One region of the Bartonella sp. P12B genome, then DNA from elsewhere that is predicted to be linked to it. Evidence: predicted binding sites of a transcription regulator. Region 1 holds the regulator's gene; the other holds the start of a gene.
What was found. The regulator HrcA, encoded in region 1, represses chaperone genes, less so after heat shock. The targets are predictions, from matches to a motif close to GTTAGCACTCNCNNNNNGNGAGTGCTAAC.
Positions count from the first base shown of each region.

Region 2: the regulator HrcA is predicted to act here: its motif matches at 1,988-2,016, upstream of groES (co-chaperone GroES).

Region 1 covers NZ_JBTTDI010000001.1:105,110-114,993, forward strand. Annotated here, with positions in the region: gene thpR (RNA 2',3'-cyclic phosphodiesterase) at 1-171, shown strand, start outside; gene grpE (nucleotide exchange factor GrpE) at 281-943, opposite strand; gene hrcA (heat-inducible transcriptional repressor HrcA) at 1,070-2,140, opposite strand; gene rdgB (RdgB/HAM1 family non-canonical purine NTP pyrophosphatase) at 2,466-3,116, shown strand; gene hemW (radical SAM family heme chaperone HemW) at 3,113-4,312, shown strand; gene dapE (succinyl-diaminopimelate desuccinylase) at 4,401-5,582, opposite strand; gene AC0QT1_RS00450 (M48 family metallopeptidase) at 5,755-6,552, opposite strand; gene AC0QT1_RS00455 (alpha/beta hydrolase) at 6,580-7,365, opposite strand; gene AC0QT1_RS00460 (alpha/beta hydrolase) at 7,531-8,316, opposite strand; gene infC (translation initiation factor IF-3) at 8,508-9,026, shown strand; gene AC0QT1_RS00470 (ABC transporter ATP-binding protein) at 9,247-9,884, shown strand, end outside.
Region 2 covers NZ_JBTTDI010000010.1:1,148-11,031, reverse strand. Annotated here, with positions in the region: gene groL (chaperonin GroEL) at 1-1,575, opposite strand, end outside; gene groES (co-chaperone GroES) at 1,634-1,930, opposite strand; gene fumC (class II fumarate hydratase) at 2,165-3,553, shown strand; gene AC0QT1_RS06555 (alpha-D-glucose phosphate-specific phosphoglucomutase) at 3,833-5,458, opposite strand; gene AC0QT1_RS06550 (redoxin family protein) at 5,686-6,210, shown strand; gene AC0QT1_RS06545 (replication protein) at 6,605-7,135, opposite strand; gene hisS (histidine--tRNA ligase) at 7,723-9,210, opposite strand; gene AC0QT1_RS06535 (hypothetical protein) at 9,417-9,557, opposite strand; gene pyrF (orotidine-5'-phosphate decarboxylase) at 9,753-9,884, opposite strand, start outside.

The DNA.
Region 1 (9,884 bases):
CTTGCGCGATTGCTCGATATTAAACCTGAAGACCTCCCTCCCTATCTTTCCTCTCGAGGTGATTTTTCAGTTCCTTCTTTTGAGGTTGATCACTTTGCTTTATTGTTATCGCCATCCCCTTCAAGCGATACCCCGTATATTGTGAAAAAAAGCTGGTCACTTCAAAAATAAAAGGGTGTTTTAAACACCCTTTACCGCCCTCTCCTATACAATGCTTCACGAGTTCGGGTTGTGTGTAACACTAATATTTCTGCGTCGGTAGTACTATTATTGATATGTTTTAAGCTGAATCAGACTCGACAGAAATTTCTTTCGCTCCTCCTTTGGCCACACCCACTATAGCCGGACGCAAAACACGTTCACCAATAACGTAACCTGCCTGAACAACTTGCTGAACGGTATTATCTGGAACATCAGAGTTAGAGATCTCAAACATTGCTTGATGAAAGTGAGGGTCAAACTTTTGCCCTTCTGGATGAATCTTCTTCACACCATGACGCTCTAACGCTGCTATCATTGCACGCTCAGTCATTTCCACGCCCTCAGCTAACGTTTTCAAACCAGCATCATTCTCCTTTGCCCCTTCTGGTATAGCCTCCAAAGCCCGATTAAGATTATCAGAAACAGATAACATATCACGTGCGAAACTAGCAATCGAATAAGCCTTTGCATCCGCTACATCACGCGCAGTACGACGTCGAAGATTTTCCATATCTGCAGCAAGACGCAAAAGCTGATCTTTCAACTCTTTGTTTTCATCCTGCAAAGCAACCAAAGGATCGATAAACTCCTCTTTTTCCTCTTCAACCTCTGCGTGAGCTTCTGTATCATGCGTTTTTAAAAATGCATCAGCTGCTTGTTTGAGCACATCACGATCAGCAGGGTTCTTCAAATCGCAATTTTCAAATGAAGCGTCAGTAAATTTGTTTTTTTCATCAGACATAGAAATTCCATTCCTTCATAAGATTTATTATTCCCGATATCGAAATTTTACAGACAAAAATCAAGAGGTATTTACGCATCTTAAAGAGAATAAGCGTTTAGAGTACAAATATTCCACCTAGTCATTTTAACGCAACAGTTGTGATATAAGTTGAGCCGTATAATCAACCATGGGTACAATCCTCGCATAATTAAGCCTTGTGGGCCCAATAACTCCTAAAGCACCAATGACTCTTTGTTTTGAGTCGCGATAAGGTGCAACCACTAAAGAAGAACCAGAAAGCGAAAACAACTTATTTTCTGAACCAATAAAAATGCGAACCCCAGAACCTTCATCCGTTAAATCGAGAAGCTGCGCCATACTCTCACGCGTTTCAAGATCATCAAACAGATGTCTTAACCGCTCTAAATCTTCTTCTGCTTTCACATCTTCAAGCAAATTACTACGCCCGCGAACAATAAGATGTATTTTATGATCGGCGTCTTCTCCTCCCCAAAGAGCTAACCCCGTTTCAACAAGATGATGAGATAAATGGTCGAGCGCAGCTCGTGTTTCTGAGCACAAACGTGCGATCTCTCCCTTAGCTTCACTCAATGTGAGTCCCTGAATATGAGCATTAAGGAAGTTCGTTGCTTCTGTCAATTGTGCATGAGTAACCCCTTCTGGTAAATGCACAATACGATTTTCAACCTCACCTTGTTGAGTCACTAAAACAGCAAGAGCGTGTTCTCTATCAAGGCGTACAAATTCAATATGCTTCAATGTTCCTTCATATTTTGTTGCGAGAACAAGCCCTGCTCCACGTGAAAGATCTGAAAGAACTCGGCTTGCTTGGATGAGAAAATGTTCAACTGATTGTGCATGACCAGCCTCCTTGACTTGCGTTTCAATACTTTCCCGCTCTTCGTTTGGCAAATCACCTGCTTCCATAAACGCATCAACAAAAAATCGTAATCCTGATTGTGTTGGCATTCGTCCCGCAGAGACATGAGGTGCATAAATCAAACCAAGATGCTCAAGATCACTCATCACATTGCGAATCGTCGCAGGAGATAAAGTTTGTTGTAAAAGACGCGAAAGATTTCGTGATCCTACAGGCTCTCCATCATTAAGATAAGCTTCAACAATATGACGAAAAATATCACGCGAACGCTCATCAAGATATTTTAGTTCATCGTCAATAGGTTTATATTTCATCACAATTGTTTCACTACTTCAAAAACACTTCTCTCTTATATAAGTTTTGCCAAGGTTTGGTCAAATAGTCCAAAGTAGTACAAAAGCCTAGTGTATCTTTTATCATAAAAAATGCTATCATCAAACAAAGAGCCATACTATAAGTCTTTTTCAATTAATGTTTCCGTACAATACGAAAGATTTTCATCTAAATGAAATATCAATGAATAAACAAAAAACGTATCGCATAAAATCCAGCAAAATGTATATATACTGAGTATTTAAGCTGATTTTTAGGTTTTTAGCACAAAATGAGCTCCCCTTTTATTTCTGGAGAAAAATGTCTATGAGAAGCATAGTAGCAGCCAAAAAACTTGTCATTGCGACACATAACCCTGGAAAATTGCATGAAATTGCCACTTTGGTTACCCCCTTCGGACTAACGATACAATCAGCACAAGAGCTCGGATTGCCAGAACCAAAAGAAACAGGAACAACCTTTGAAGAAAATGCCTATATCAAAGCCTTTGCAGCAGCAAAAAAGACAGGTCTTCCTGCTCTCTCTGATGATTCAGGCTTGGAAGTAGATGCATTGGGTGGCGCACCAGGTGTTTATACAGCTGACCTCGCTCTTCAACCCGATGGTGTACGTAATTTTTCAAAAGCTATGCAAAAAATAGAAGATGAACTCCAAAAAATTGGAGCGCTTGAAAAAAGCCAACGAAAATGTCGATTTATATCGGTCGTTTGCATTGCATGGCCTGATGGCTATGCGGACTATTTCCAAGGCAATGTTGAAGGCACATTTCTTTGGCCACCACGTGGAGATAAAGGTTTTGGTTTTGATCCTATTTTTTTACCAGATGGGTATGAAAATACCTTTGGAGAAATGTCAACGGAGCAAAAACATGGCTGGAAACTCAATGATAAAGCCCCTCTCTCGCATCGTGCACGTGCTTTTAAACTATTAGCAGAAAACCTTTTGTCACTCTCATGAATGAATTTTTTGGCATTTATATTCATTGGCCCTTTTGCGCAACTAAATGTCCTTATTGTGATTTTAATTCACATGTGCGTGTCCATGGTGTTGATCAACCACGTTTTGTAACCGCCTTTGAACGCGAAATAGAAACGCAATATCATAAAATAGGTCCACGGCATGTTACCAGTATTTTTATTGGTGGCGGCACACCTTCTCTTATGACACCTCAAACCGTGGATGCCTTATTGCAAGCACTTGCAAGAAAATGGACGATCGATGATAAAGTTGAAATCACACTGGAAGCCAATCCATCAAGTGTGGAAGCAGAACGTTTTCGTGGATATCGTGCAGCAGGTGTTAACCGCTTATCTCTAGGGGTACAAGCACTCAATGACAAAGCATTGCGACAACTTGGTCGTCTTCATGATGTGAAGCAGGCTCTTCACGCTATTGCTTTAGCGCGAGAAATCTTTCCACGTTTATCCTTTGATCTCATTTATGCCCGCCCTGAACAAACATTAGAACAATGGAAATGTGAACTGTTTCAAGCGCTTGATTTGGCAGCGGATCATCTTTCTCTTTACCAACTCACTATCGAGGATGGAACCGCTTTTAAACGGCTTCATGCCGCAGGAAGACTTATTCTCCCCGCTTCAGAACTTGCAGCAGACCTGTATCATCTTACCCAAGAAATCACTGCTACACATGGACTTCCAGCCTATGAGATCTCAAATCATGCAATTCCCGGTGCCGAATCAGCACACAATCTTCTCTATTGGCGTTATCATGAATATGCAGGCTTTGGTCCAGGAGCCCATGGACGCTTTATTGAACAGGCACCGGATCACTCCTCTGCCTCTTCAAAAGTGCCTCCCTCTGAAATTGTAAATTGTAAACGTTATGTCACAATAAATGAGAAATATCCCGAACATTGGCTTGAATTGGTAGAAACTACTGGACATGGCTGTATTGAGACAGAACAATTGACCCCTTTACAACAAGCAAATGAAATGCTCCTCATGGGCTTGCGTCTTTGCGAAGGTTTAGATCTTTCGCGTTATGAAACCTTAAACCCCAAGAGCTTACCAATGGAAAAGCTTATCGATTTACAACAACAAGGACTTATAGAAATGTCAGGAAACCAGCGCTTAAAAGTGACAAGCAAAGGACACATCCTTCTTGACCATATTATTAGCCAATTGGCAAACTAGAATTCCTATGATTTTAACCTGCTGTTATATCACTTATTGAATAGTATTTACGAGTTTCAATTTAAAAGGCAGATTCTTTAAAAGACAATCACTTTATCTGCGCAAAAAAATCAACAATGAACTGTTCATAAATAGAAGTGAGAGTTTCCAACGCTTCAAGAGTTACACACTCATCCACCATATGCATGGTTTGCCCCGGCAAACCGAATTCAACCACAGGGCAATAATCTTTAATAAATCGCGCGTCTGAAGTTCCCCCCGAAGTTGAACATTCTGGTAGACTCCCTGTTATACTTTTAATAGCATTTGATAAAGTTTTAACGAGTTTATCATTTTGGGTCAAAAAAACATCTCCCAAACTTGGAATCCATTCAAGCTGATAGGAGGGGTATTGATTACAATTGTTGTTTGATTGTACTGAAGTAAGGCGCTTTTCAATTTCTGTCATAAGTGTTTCTTTTGTCCAGAGATCATTATAGCGTATATTAAAACGAACTGTTGCTTGTGCTGGAATAACATTCGCTACACAATTACCTGTATCAATCGTTGTCAATTCCAAATTACTTGGTTGAAAATTTTTTGTCCCCTTATCTAAAGCAGTTTGTGTCAATGCTTGAATAAGCTTACCAACTAAAGGTAATGGATTGGCTGCTCGCTCGGGAAATGCAACATGCCCTTGGCGCCCTTTAACGGTAATGATACCAGAAATTGATCCTCGGCGGCCAATCTTTATCACATCACCAACAGTTTTTACGCTTGTCGGTTCTCCCACAAGCGCTGCAGTCCATTTTTCACCTTTTTGTTCTGCCCACTTGAGAAGTTTAACCGTACCGTTAATTGCTGGACCTTCTTCATCACCAGTAATCAGAAGACTTACTGTTCCTTTAAGAGACTGTTTCTCAAGGACTCGAGCCAATGCCGCCACAAAACAAGCAATCCCGCCTTTCATATCAACAGCGCCTCGCCCGTATAGTTTTCCCTGATCTATGACAGCTTCAAAAGGAGGGTGCGTCCAATTTTCCAACGCGCCTGGTGGTACAACATCAGTATGACCAGCAAACATAAGATGCGGCCCGCTTCTTCCGATCTTTGCATAAAGATTTTCAACATCTTCTGTATTTTTATCTGCAAAAACAGGGCGTTCAACACGAAGCCCCATCTTCTGTAAAAATTGCTCCAAAGTTGATAAGATGCCCGCTTCATGAGGTGTAACAGAAGGACAACGAATAAGTGCTTGTAAGAGCTGAAGCGGATCTGTAAGGACAGGCATAAGCGCTTTCCCAATCTGAACTTAAAAATTATCCAAGAGTATTAAACTGAATTATACAAAAGATAAAGCAAAAACATTGAAGGCACTCAGCAAACGAAGCAGGGGAAGACAATCGTGCTGAGGCCTCAATGAATCCCTCATCATACGATGAAGCACTTCCATAATGGAAAGCTCAATAAAAGGTTCCATCAACCGGATTCTCTTCAAAATTTTTTATATTTCCAAACTCATCCAATTTATGTGAATGAAAATTAATCGCTTGAAGCGTACGACCATTTTCTTTCAACCAAGTGCGATATTTTTGACTTTCTGGACAAAGTTTTTCACAAAGAGCCCAAAATTTTGGTCCATGATTCATCTCAATAAGGTGAGCAACTTCATGTGCAACGACATATTCAACAATTTCTTTTGGTGCCATAATAAGACGCCAAGAGAAAGAAAGGCGCCTGTCTATCGAACAAGATCCCCAACGACTTTTAGTATCTTTATAACAAACTGACTTCACTTTACGCTCTACTTTGTGCGCATAATCTGTAACCAATGGCGTTATCGTGAGAGCAGCCTGTTTTTTTAAAATATCAGCAATACGCCTTGGCAAATATTCTAATTGACCATAAACAATAATTTGAGGTTCTTGTCTCGCATCCCCTGCAATGATTTCCGTTACCCCACGCCCTGCCTTATGCCTTATGGTATGCGCAACACCTAATAAAGGAACCGTTGCCCCCTCTTTGAGATAAGAATTTTCATGAGAAATTTTTACACGCGTAAGACGTGCTTCAATCCAAGAACGGTGCTTTTCAATAAAACTTTGAACTGAACAAAGGCTTATCGCTGGTGGTGTTGTTACACAAATTCTCTGCCCGCTCGCATCGACACGCAATGTGAGACGGCGTGCACCCCTATGTTCACGTACCTGTAAAGGCACAACGCGATCAGAAAAAATAAAATGCTGTTCATAAACGATCATACATTATATCTTTATCATCAATGAATTTTACCCTTCTTCCCTATTAATTCGGTCAATCAATGACTTCAGTACCGATTCAAGGCAATCCAAATCTTGTGAACGCGAAAAGCGATGATCTGCATCACGAACAAGTGTCAATGTTACATCATGGAAAGGCAAATGATTCAGTAAAGTCAAAGTATGCTGATAGGGTATTTCAACATCTTCCATCCCTTGTAAAATATGGATTGGACATCCAACATCAATGCATCCCTTCATGACACAGTTGTCTCTGCCATCTTCAATAAATACTTTTGTAAAGGGAACTGGTTCTGTATAACTAATTGCAGATCGTTCAATATGCTCTGTTTCTTCTAAAATTTTCCACTCCTTTCGCCCCAACCCTGATTCTATCAGTGTTTGTGTAAAATCAGGAGCTGGTGCAATCAAGACCATACCAGCAAGCCTTTTATTTTTTTGTGCTAACATCATAGCAAGCTTTAGAGCGATCCATCCCCCCATAGAGTTGCCAATCAGAATTTGTGGCCCCTCACAATAAGTTTCAAAAACCGCTAAACTCTCTTTAACCCAACGTGATATGGTTCCTTGAAAAAAATCACCCCCCGATTCTCCATGGCCAGAGTAATCAAAACGTAAACATGACAGATTGTTCTTCTGAGCAAAACTATCAACAAACATCGGTTTATCTCCTGACATGTCGGATAGATAGCCATGAAGCCAAACCAAACCAAGAGGCCCATCGCCTTTACGATACCGTACTGCAAGAGCAGTGTCTTCAAATGAAAAAAATTGGTAAGGAATATCACCATTCATCATTTTTTTCCTCTATAAAACACTTTTACTCATAAAAGAAAAATTTCTACTTCCAAATTAAACCTTAAAATCATAAATTAGATATGAAAGAGGCACAACGTGACTAGAGAAAATAAAATGCTGTTCATAAACGGTTATACATTATATATCCATCATCAATGAATTTTATCCTTCTTTCCCATTAATTCGGTCAATCAATGACGTCAGTACCGATTCCAGAAAATCCAAATCTTGTGAACGCGAAAAGCGATGATCTGCATCACGAACGAGGGTCAATGTTACATCATGTAATGGCAAATGATTTAGTAAAGTCAAAGTATGTTGATAAGGTATATCCTCATCTTCCATCCCTTGTAGAATATGGACTGGACACCCAACATCAATGCATCCCTTCATGACACAATTGTCTCGTCCATCTTCAATTAACGCTTTTGTAAAAGGCATCGGCTCCGCATCTCCAACGGCAGGTCGCTCAATATACCCCTTTTCTTCCAAAATTTTCCATTCTTCTGGGCCTAACGCTGGTTCTACCAATGTTTGCGTAAAATCAGGAGCTGGAGCAATTAACACCATACTAGCAAGCCTTTTATTTTTTCGTGCTAGCATCATAGCAAGCTTTAGAGCTATCCACCCTCCCATAGAGGAACCAATCAAAATTTGCGGTCCCTCACAATAGGTTTCAAAAATGGCTAAACTCTCTTTAACCCAACGTGAAATCGTTCCTTGAAAAAAATCACCTCCCGACTCTCCATGGCCAGAGTAATCAAAACGTAAACATGACAGATTGTTCTTCTGAGCAAAACTATCAACAAACACCGCTTTGCTTCCTAACATATCAGACTGATAACCAGGAAGCCAAACCAAACCAAGAGAGCCACGCCCTTTGCGATACCGTACTGCAAGAGCAGTGTCTTCAAATGAAAAAAATTGACAAGGAATATTACTTTCCATCATCCTTTTCCTCTATAAAACACTTTTACCAATAAAAGAAGAATTTTCACTTCCAAATTAAACCTTAAAGTCATAAATCAAATATGAAAAAAACACGAATTCTTGTTGTCTTTCTGTGTGTAATTGTATATTAAATTACGTTGTAGATAAATCAAAATTAAGGAGCATAAACCATTCGTAGACCATTTAAAATGACACCTACCCAGAAAGATGGGCCGCGTTCAAATCAGGATATTAGGGTGCCTCGCGTCCAACTTATCAATGATGAAGGACAACACCAGGGAATCGTTACAATACAAGAAGCACTTGCTATGGCTGCAGAAGCAGGGCTTGATTTAGTTGAAATCGTACCAAATGCGGAACCGCCCGTGTGTAAAATTATTGATTTGGGCAAATTGAAATATCAGACCCAAAAAAAAGCGGCTGAAACACGTAAAAAACAAAAAGTTATCGAAATCAAAGAGATTAAGATGCGCCCAAATGTTGATGTTCATGATTATGTCGTAAAACTTAAAGCTATTCATCGCTTTATTGGTAATGGCGATAAAGTGAAGATTACTTTGCGTTTTCGTGGTCGTGAAATGGCGCACCAAGATCTTGGATTAAAGCTTCTTCAACGTGTTAAAGAAGATACAAGTGAAATTGCCAAAATCGAATCTGAGCCAAAACTCGAAGGACGTCAAATGATGATGGTAATAGCTGCTAAATAATTTTCATTGGAATTATGTCTAGAATGAAAATCATCTAAAGTTGAATGCATCGGATATGATTTAAAAGCATCGCAGAGCAGTGTGGTGATGCTTTTAAATGAGTGTCTAATATGTGTTAAAATTTTTATTTAACAGACTAGTTTTTATATTAAAGATTAAATATCTTTAATAAGAGTGCTTCAATCTTGCATAAAATAACAATAAAATATAGAAGCGCTTCATGATCAAAAAAAAGATTTCTACTTCTGATAAACATCTTATTATTCGTCTTTTGCGAGAAAATTTCCATAAGCATGCGCGTTGGTATAGCGCAGCTATTTTTTCTATGATCATTATTGCCTTTACAACTGCAGCTAGCGCATGGATTATGCGTGACGTTGTCAACTCCATTATTGATGCGCAAAATTTTAGTATGATTGTTTTGATTTCTAGTATCATTGCTTTCATTTTTATTGTCAAAGGAGTGGCGACTTTTTCCCAAACTTACTTTTTGAGTAAAGCAGGTAACAGCATCGTTGCTGAACAGCGGCGCAAAATTTACGCACGCCTTATGGAACAGGGAATCTCTTTTTATCACAAGAACACTTCATCTACTCTTCTTGTCCACGTAACCCATAACGCGATAGCTATACGTAATATCACTGATATAATTATCACAACTTTTGTACGTGATTTGCTTTCGGTTATTGGCCTGTTACTTGTCATGTTGATTCAAAATTTTATTTTGATCGCCATTACTTTAATAGTGGGACCACTAGCTTTTTTAGGAGTCCGCATGGCTTTAAAACATGTTCGTAGCCTTGTGGAAAAAGAACTCATTTCAATTGGTGAAATTATCAAATTTGTGCAAGAAAGTTC
Region 2 (9,884 bases), on a different contig from region 1:
TGGCATTTCAGCAACCATTGCTTCTGTCGTGATAAGAAGGCTCGCAATTGAAGCAGCATTCTGAAGAGCAGAACGCACAACCTTCACAGGATCAACAATTCCCAAAGCAATCAAATCACCAAATTGACCGGTTGCAGTGTTGTAACCATAGGTATCGGCATTGTTTTCCAAGACCTTACCCACAATAATTGCTGCTTCTTCACCGGCATTCGTTGCAATTTGACGAGCTGGTGCTTGGAGTGCACGACGAACAATATTAATCCCAGCTTCTTGGTCAGGATTGTTTCCTTTAACGGTCAACGCATTTGCTGCACGCAACAATGCGGTACCACCACCAGCAACAATACCTTCTTCCACAGCAGCACGTGTTGCATTCAAGGCATCATCAACACGATCTTTCTTTTCTTTCACTTCAACTTCTGTTGCACCGCCAACACGAATAACGGCAACACCACCAGCGAGTTTAGCAAGTCTTTCTTGCAATTTTTCACGATCATAGTCAGAAGTTGTTTCTTCAATTTGTGCTTTGATTTGATTAACGCGTGCATTAATTTCAGCTTTTTGCCCAGCACCATCAATAATCGTGGTATTTTCTTTCGAAATATTCACTTTCTTAGCCCGTCCAAGCATATCCAAAGTGACATTTTCAAGTTTAATGCCCACATCTTCAGAAATCACCTGACCCGATGTTAAGATTGCAATATCTTCAAGCATTGCTTTACGACGATCACCAAATCCTGGCGCTTTCACGGCAGCAATTTTCAAACCACCACGCAACTTATTAACAACGAGTGTTGCCAAAGCTTCCCCTTCAACATCTTCAGCGATGATGAGCAATGGCTTACCAGACTGAACAACAGCTTCAAGCACTGGAAGAAGAGATTGGAGATTAGACAATTTCTTCTCATGAATGAGAATGTAAGGATCATCGAGATCAGCCACCATTTTCTCAGCATTGGTGACGAAATAGGGGGAAAGATATCCACGATCGAATTGCATCCCTTCCACGACTTCTAATTCCGTTTCAGCAGTTTTTGCTTCTTCCACGGTAATGACGCCTTCATTGCCTACTTTTTCCATAGCATCAGCAATCATCTTACCGATTTCTTCCGCACCATTAGCGGAAATTGTTCCCACTTGTGCAATTTCTGCTGAAGTTTGGATTTTCTTCGCTTTTTGGAAGAGATTTGCTACCACTTCATCGACAGCAGCATCAATTCCACGCTTAAGATCCATTGGGTTCATACCAGCAGCAACGGCTTTTACGCCTTCTTGAACGATAGCTTGTCCCAAAACAGTTGCCGTTGTTGTTCCATCACCAGCAATATCATTGGTTTTGGAAGCCACTTCACGCAACATTTGCGCACCCATATTTTCGAACTTATCTTCTAGTTCGATTTCCTTTGCAACGGATACACCATCTTTTGTGATGCGAGGTGCACCAAATGATTTATCGATCACCACATTGCGCCCTTTAGGGCCGAGGGTTACCTTAACAGCGTTAGCAAGGATATCAACACCGCGCAACAAACGCTCACGCGCTTCACGGCCAAACTTGACTTCTTTAGCAGCCATTTAATTTCTCCTTGAAATTATCTCAAATAGTACAAAACAAAAAATTGGGATTCTTAAATTAGCCTAGAATACCCATAATGTCAGATTCTTTCATGATGAGGAGATCTTCCCCATTAATCTTTACTTCAGTGCCAGACCATTTTCCAAAGAGGATACGGTCCCCTGCTTTCACTTCGAGAGGCACACGCTTTCCGTTGTCATCAAGAGCGCCATTGCCAACAGCAATAATTTCACCTTCTTGAGGTTTTTCCTTTGCAGTATCAGGGATGATAATGCCACCAGCGGTTTTATTTTCAGATTCAACCCGACGAACAACGACACGATCGTGAAGTGGGCGGAATTGTATATTAGCCATGTTTTAAATCCTTAAAACTTAATATAATTGATAAAATTGAATTAATCTTAAGTTCTTGCTAGCACTCTCAAACTACGAGTGCTAACAGCAGTTGGAATATAAAATCGCTGCTCACAGATGTCAAGGATGATTAATAAAATAATTTCTCTAAAGAGCCTTCAAAGGCTTGCCTCTCTTTTCTATTTTGCGTTATCTAGCTTTTTATTAAATTTGCGAACAAAAAGGATCTTAGTCATGGTTGAAACACGTCAGGAAACCGATAGCTTTGGAACGATTGCCGTACGGCAAGATCGTTACTGGGGTGCACAAACTGAACGTTCTCTGCATAATTTTAATATCGGCAGTGAAAAACAACCTCTCAGCGTCATTTATGCCTTAAGCCTTATCAAAAAAGCAGCAGCCATTGTGAATATGGAAAAGGGCAAACTTTCAGAAAAAATTGGCAAAGCGATCATTACAGCTGCTGACGAAGTGCTCGCAGGGGCATTCGACACCCATTTTCCCCTTTCTGTTTGGCAAACCGGCTCTGGAACCCAAAGCAATATGAATGTCAATGAAGTGATTGCCAACCATGCCAGCATGCTGTTAGGAGGAAAATTAGGCAGCAAAAAACCGGTTCACCCCAATGACCATGTCAATATGAGTCAATCCTCAAATGATTCTTTTCCCACAGCGCTTCATATTGCCACCACATTGCAAACACGCCAACACTTATTTCCCATTCTTGAAGCCCTTATTATGACTTTAAAGAAAAAGGAGGAAGAATTTGCCGACATCATCAAAATCGGCCGGACTCATACCCAAGATGCAACCCCTCTCACTCTCGCACAGGAATTTTCAGGCTATCGTTCTGCCTTAGAAGCCAACCGCCAACGCATTGAAACAGCTCTAAGCGATGTGCAAATGCTTGCCCAAGGAGGCACAGCGGTTGGAACAGGGCTCAATGCACCGCAAGGTTTTGATGTTGCCTTTGCGCAAACAATCAGCACCCTGACAGGGATCACTTTTAAGACCGCTGACAATAAATTTGAAGCTCTTGCCCATCATGGAGCCCTTGCACATTTCCACGGCAGTCTCAATGCTCTGGCCGCCGATTTATTCAAAATTGCCAATGACATTCGGTTTTTGGGTTCAGGTCCACGTTCAGGATTGGGAGAACTAAATTTGCCCGAAAATGAACCAGGCTCTTCTATCATGCCGGGTAAAGTCAATCCCACACAATGTGAAGCAATGACGATGGTTGCCTGCCAAGTTTTTGGCAATCATACCAGTGTAACATTTGCTGCTAGTCAGGGACATTTTGAACTCAATGTTTATAAACCAGTGATTGGCTATAATGTTTTACAGTCGATTACGCTTCTTGGTGATTGCATGCGCTCTTTTGATCTCCATTGCATACAAGGGTTACGTGCCAATCGAATCCATATTCACACTCTCATGGAACGCTCCTTAATGCTGGTAACAGCTCTTGCCCCAGAAATTGGCTATGAAAAAGCTGCTGAAATTGCCAAAGCAGCCCATAAAAATGATACAACGTTGCGTGTTGAGGCCATAAAAGCAGGCGTTTCTGGGGAAACTTATGACCGACTGGTTGATCCTAAAAAGATGATTCAACCGCAATAAGCTCGCACAACGAGCCCGCATAATAAACAATAAAAGCAGCAAAAATCTTGATTGATGAAAACATCGGACCTTTTACGGTCCGATGTTTTCTCTCTTCAATGCGTTCACAATTACCGAATGCAAAAATCTAATTTTTTGCGCAAAGATCAAGGACATAACGCAACGCACAACACCCTCAAGAGAGCAGCGGAGAGACTTATGCCAGAAACCTCGAAAGCGCTCCACTCGACAAAAAGCGCTTCACACCACAGAAAAGAAGAAACATTTTAATCGAAAGCTTTATGTCATAATGTCGGGCTTTTCACGACCCAATTGCTGTTTTATATCCAACAATTTGAACGCAACCTGTTGCAAAGGCTGGATAACCCTTTGCGGATCTTGAAAATGTTTGCGTGGATCGCCTTCATACTGCTCAAAATAAAGCCGCAAGGTAGCCCCCACCGTTCCCGTTCCCGATAAGCGCACCACCAACCGTGCTCCATTTTTGAAAAAAATACGCAGACCTTGCCTGCTACTCACACTCTGATCAACGGGATCATGATAGGTAAAGTCCTCTGCTTTTTCGACCAAGAGTCCAGCAATTTCGGTTCCCGCCCGTGGTAAATGAGCCCGCAATTGCTCTATAAGTGCATTGGCTTTTTCCTCGTCCACTTCTTCATAATCATAGCGCAAAGAGTAAAAACGTCCATAGGTAGCCCAATGATGGTGCACAATTTGTGCGACAGTTTTCCCTGTCACCGCCAAAAGATTTAACCAAAACAACACCGCCCATAAACCATCCTTTTCGCGAATATGATGAGAGCCTGTTCCAAAGCTTTCTTCCCCACAAAAGGTTACTTTTCCCGCATCCAAGAGTGAGCCAAAAAACTTCCAACCCGTTGGTGTTTCAAAACAATTTAACTGTTTTTTTTCAGCAACCAAATCAACAGCACGCGTTGTTGGCATAGAGCGAGCGACCCCCACAATGCCTTGGCGATACGCTTTAATGAGATGTGCATATTCCACCATAATCGCCAAGGAATCAGAAGGCGTCACAAATTGCCCACGCCCAATAATGAGATTACGATCCCCATCCCCATCAGACGCCGCCCCAAGATCAGGCGCTTGCTGCAACATTAAAAGATCATAAAGCCCCTTGGCATAAACCAAATTGGGATCTGGATGTTCTCCTCCAAAATTGGGTAAGGGAACACCATTTACCACCGTTCCTTCAGGAAATCCCAAACATTTTTCAAAAATTTCATAGGCATAAGGTCCGGTTACCGCATGCATTGCATCAAAGCGCAAAGTTAAGCCTTCTTTCACAGCCTGAGCAATACAATCAAAGTCAAAAATCTCCTGCATCAAAGCGACATAATCGGCAACGGGATCAATAATATCAACCCGCATATCCCCTAGAAAAGTTGTCCCTTCTCTTTCTAAATCAATATCTGGCGCCTCAAAGATTTTATAAAAAGAAAGCTGCTGTGATGTAGTGAAAATCTCTTCACACAGAGAAACGGGAGCAGGTCCACCATTGGCAATATTGTATTTGATGCCACAATCCCCCTCTAAACCACCAGGATTATGGCTTGCTGAGAGAATAAGCCCCCCATGGGCATGCGTTTTGCGAATAAGATGCGAAACAGCCGGCGTGGAAAGAATGCCCCCTCTTCCTACTTTTACGCAAGCAACACCATTGGCCGCTGCCATTTTCAGCACAGTTTGCAAAAGGGTAGCATTAAAATAGCGCCCATCTCCGCCAAGAATGAGACATTTTCCCTCAAGATCTGCAATGCTCTTAAAAAGAGACTGGATAAAATTTTCCACGTAATGGGGTTGTTGAAAAACCGACACTTTTTTACGCAAACCAGAGGTTCCCGGTTTTTGATCATCAAAAGCCGTTGTTAAAACTGTCTTTATCATCGCAAAGGTGCCTTCATACTCTCCCCTTTAATTTTAAAGTGAATATCACACAAAGTCGACCATTAATTTCCCTTGACGCAACAATGAAATACTTGCACACTCATTAAGTATAGAAGACTTTTTAAGACACCTTCTTGAAAGCATATTTAAAAATGAGGTTTAAGTGCATATTTAAAGAAGGGATCTATTTCGAAACGCAATTTTCACAAAAATACAGGAGCATAATTATGATAAAAAAAACCGTTCCCAATGTCACTTTCCATACACGTGTCCGCGATGATTCCGTTGGTGGAGATAATCCGTATCGATGGCAAGAGGTTCACAGTGATGCGTATTTTAAAGGAAAACGGGTTATTCTTTTTTCTCTTCCAGGAGCTTTTACCCCTACATGTTCAACCTTTCAACTGCCTGATTTTGAAAAACTTTATGATGAATTTAAAAAAGCAGGCATTGATGAAATTTATTGCCTTTCCGTCAATGATGCTTTTGTCATGAACGCTTGGGGAAAGGCGCAAGAAATTAAAAATGTAAAATTAATCCCTGATGGTTCGGGGGAATTTACCCGCAAAATGGGGATGTTAGTTGCAAAAGACAATGTTGGTTTTGGCATGCGCTCATGGCGTTATGCCGCTGTTATTAACGATGGTGTCATTGAAAAATGGTTCGAAGAACCAGGTTTTTCAGATAATTGTACGACAGATCCTTATGAGATTTCTTCACCAAAAAATGTTTTAAAAACCTTACAAGGCTAATTTCATCTCTCATTCAAATATTTAAAAGCACAGATTTCACGGCATAAATTCCTTCGCGAGGATGAATTTGTGCCGTTTGTCTTTTAGAAATTTTTGAGTGCAAAAAATGTAACGAGAATATTTTACGAAACGCACATATCACTCTCTCATCATACCAACCCTCATAATGATTGAAAGAACAACCCTCCATCCTCATGGAGACTAAAGAAAGATCCATTGTAAGAGATGTCAAAGAGGTATACCGTCCCCCAAACAGCCTCCGTATAGCAGTCTCCCCCCCTCATCAAAAGGGGGACTTTTTATGCAATTGCGAGGACTATTCATCCTCAATTTTATTTTTTAAAATCATTGACTCTCAAGAATTAAGATTTCTTTTTAAATTTCAAAATGATTTCTAAAACAACTGTTTATTCGAGGGATCTCCCGTGAAAACCACATCCATTTCTTCATCTTCATCAAAGTCACACTCTTCATCACCTCTTGCAACCCCAAAAATATCTGGATTTATAAAATAACAATCCTTTTTTGTCCCTTTCGCTATAATTTTGTTACATTCTAATTCGTCAATACCTTCTTTAAAAGTTGTAAAATTAAGGTATTCTGGTTCTTGAGTAGAAAAATCACAGGACAAGAATTCAGTGAGAATATCCTGATTTAATGTTACCTGATCAAACCATAAATCCACTTCATCCTCCTCTAACATTTTCCCCACTTGCCACAGCATAACAAAAAAACTTTTCATACCAATAAAGGAGAGCCCAAGGATCATACGCCGACTCTCAGACGCTCCTGAAAATGTGATTTGGGGCAGATCTTCAAATCCGAAGTGTGAAGAAGGAAGCTGAAATGATTTTCCAATATCCTCAGGTCTTTCAAGAATAAAAGGATTTCGTTCATAGAGCAAGGTAAAATCATATTGGGCCATTGTATTTCTCCATTAATGCATTGTAATGCATTGATTTTATGAAAAAACGCATATTACCAAACAGTTACCATTATAGGCACTGACAATTGATCCCAATATTTTCCTGTAAAAATTGTTCGATTTAAGTCATTCAATTATTTTTTAAACTTAAAAAGTCTTTTCAGATCAAACTCTTTAATTCTCCCTTTCAAGAAGGCTAGATTTTGTTGTGCCACTAAGAAGAGCACATCAAAGGATTTGATGCCAACGGATGAGAATCCAAAGCTTAAGCGAATATAATTATTGTCAATATTTTTGTAAACTTTTTGAGAATCGTTCCGTAAAGCCCTTAAATTTCTCAAGATTTTTTGGTTGTTAAAGTTTTTTGGTTATGAAGATGTTATCATGCCCCTCAAAAGGACGCGTTTTTAGTAAAGCGTGCTTATACCTCTTAAGAAATCTCTCATTGTTGCCGCACTGGCTCAAAAAATAACTCGATTTTGCATAAGAACATCAAGACATAGAAACAAGAAAAGTACAGATTTCAAAAATTGAAGCTCAAATTTCCCAAATATCGCTCACAATTCTTTCCATAGGAACTTTTACCATCATTGCCTTTGTGTTTTCAAAATATCCTGCACTGCTTTGACCAATTGCTCTTCATCAACCATCACTTGCGCTGGTCGACTTTCGCGCCATGTTTGATTATCCTTAATTTCATGAGACAACCGCGCTCCTTCAATCAAATCTTTGATCTGTATTTTTCCGCACTCACGCTCTTGTGATCCTTGAATGACCACGCAAGGCGCTTTTCGCCGATCAGCGTATTTCATCTGCGCCTTCATCCCCGCTGCTCCTAAATAGAGTTCAGCACGAATTCCGGCACCACGCAATTTTCTGACCATTTTTTGATAAGCAGCAACAGCCTCAGGCTCTTTATCCATCATCAGCACCACAACCGGTCCTAACGTTTCCTTCACCGGCAATTTTCCGAGATTTTGCAAAGCAGCAATCAAGCGAGAGACCCCAATTGAAAAGCCCGTTGCTGGAACATTTTCTCCGCGAAAGCGAGCCACCAACCCATCATAGCGCCCGCCCCCCCCAACAGAGCCAAAGACAACCTTTTGTCCATCATCATTGAGCACATCAAGCAGTAAGGTAGCCTCAAAAACAGGCCCCGTATAATAATCCAAACCCCGCACCACCGATGGATCAATTTTGATACGATTCTCAGCGCCATTCGCGACAAAAATTGCTTGCATTTCCTCAAGCTCACGAATTCCTTCAAGCCCTTGATCGTGATCACCAACCACTTTTCTCAAAGCATCAAGGGTTTCCTCTGCTGTTTTTGCCCCAGCAGCAGTTAAGGAAAGAATACACTCAATATCTTTATCCTTAAGCTCCGCCCCTTTTGTAAAATCACCACTTTCATCCAAACGCCCCCTCCCTAATAGCAAACGCACCCCTTCAGGACCAAATTTATCCAACTTATCAATTGCCCTTAAAACAGTTAAGCGTTTTTCAAGCTGTTCATTTCCTGCCAAACCAATCAACTCTAAAACACTCTCGAGAATTTTTCGGTTATTAAGACGAATGGCATATTCATGATGCTGAAACCCTAATTTTTCCAAACTATCGGCTGCCATCATGCAAATTTCAGCATCCGCTGCCACTGTTGGCGCTCCAACAATATCGGCATCAAATTGCATAAATTGCCGAAACCGCCCTGGTCCGGGCTTTTCATTGCGAAAAACAAAACCAAGACGATAACTCCGATAAGGTTTTGGCAAAGTTTCAAAATTCTCTGCAAAATAACGTGCAAGTGGCGCGGTAAGATCATAGCGCAAAGACATCCATTGTTCATCATCATCTTGGAGTGAAAAAACCCCCGCATTGGGACGATCTTCATCAGGTAAAAACTTACCCAACACATCTGTATATTCAAAAATCGGTGTTTCAAGCGCTTCAAAACCGTAAAGTTCATAAACTTCACGAATTTGTGCAATCATGGTCTCAGTTGCATATAATTGCGCATTTGTGCGATCAACAAAACCACGCGGTAAACGAGCTTTGGTTTTTTCTTGTTTCGATGACATGCTTTTCTCTAACAACAATTTGGTTCACGGATGACTTGTGTCTATCTTATAGGAACAAAGGCTGCAATAACTTTATCACTCTCAACCCAGCACAATAAAGACCACCCCTCGCTTTCCAAAGAGGAGACTCCTCACCTTTAAGCGTATAAAAACACGCGCACTTTTAATCGCAAAATCCCAGCTTTCTATGAATATTTTTCCAATTATCACTTAAAAAGCCAATTATCGCTAAAAAAATGACCCGCAGCCACAAAACTCTCCGCAATAATTTCCTCACAAAACTTCCCCCTACCATCCCCCACAATGATTTGCTTATTTGCTCCTAAACAATGCCTCTCAAAACACATCTCCTACACTCTTTTCCCTCCATTCCCCTTCCCTTAAAACACCTTCTCATGCGCCCTCCAATCTCAAGAAACCCATGCATGTTTTCTTGAAAGCATCAAAACAGCTGCTGATTTCAGAGGAGCTAAAATCATTTTTCGAGAAAAAAGCACCCTCCTTATAAGAGCTTGATAGATTGATTGCCTCTGCAAAAAATCTCAAGGCATCAGTGTGCTTTTCGCTTGCTGTGCAAAATGATTGATCAGCGTTTTTAAATCCGCACTGTTACGACCAGCATCTGTAATCGACCTTGAAATTGAGGGAATAATATTCTGCCACAAATTTTGCGG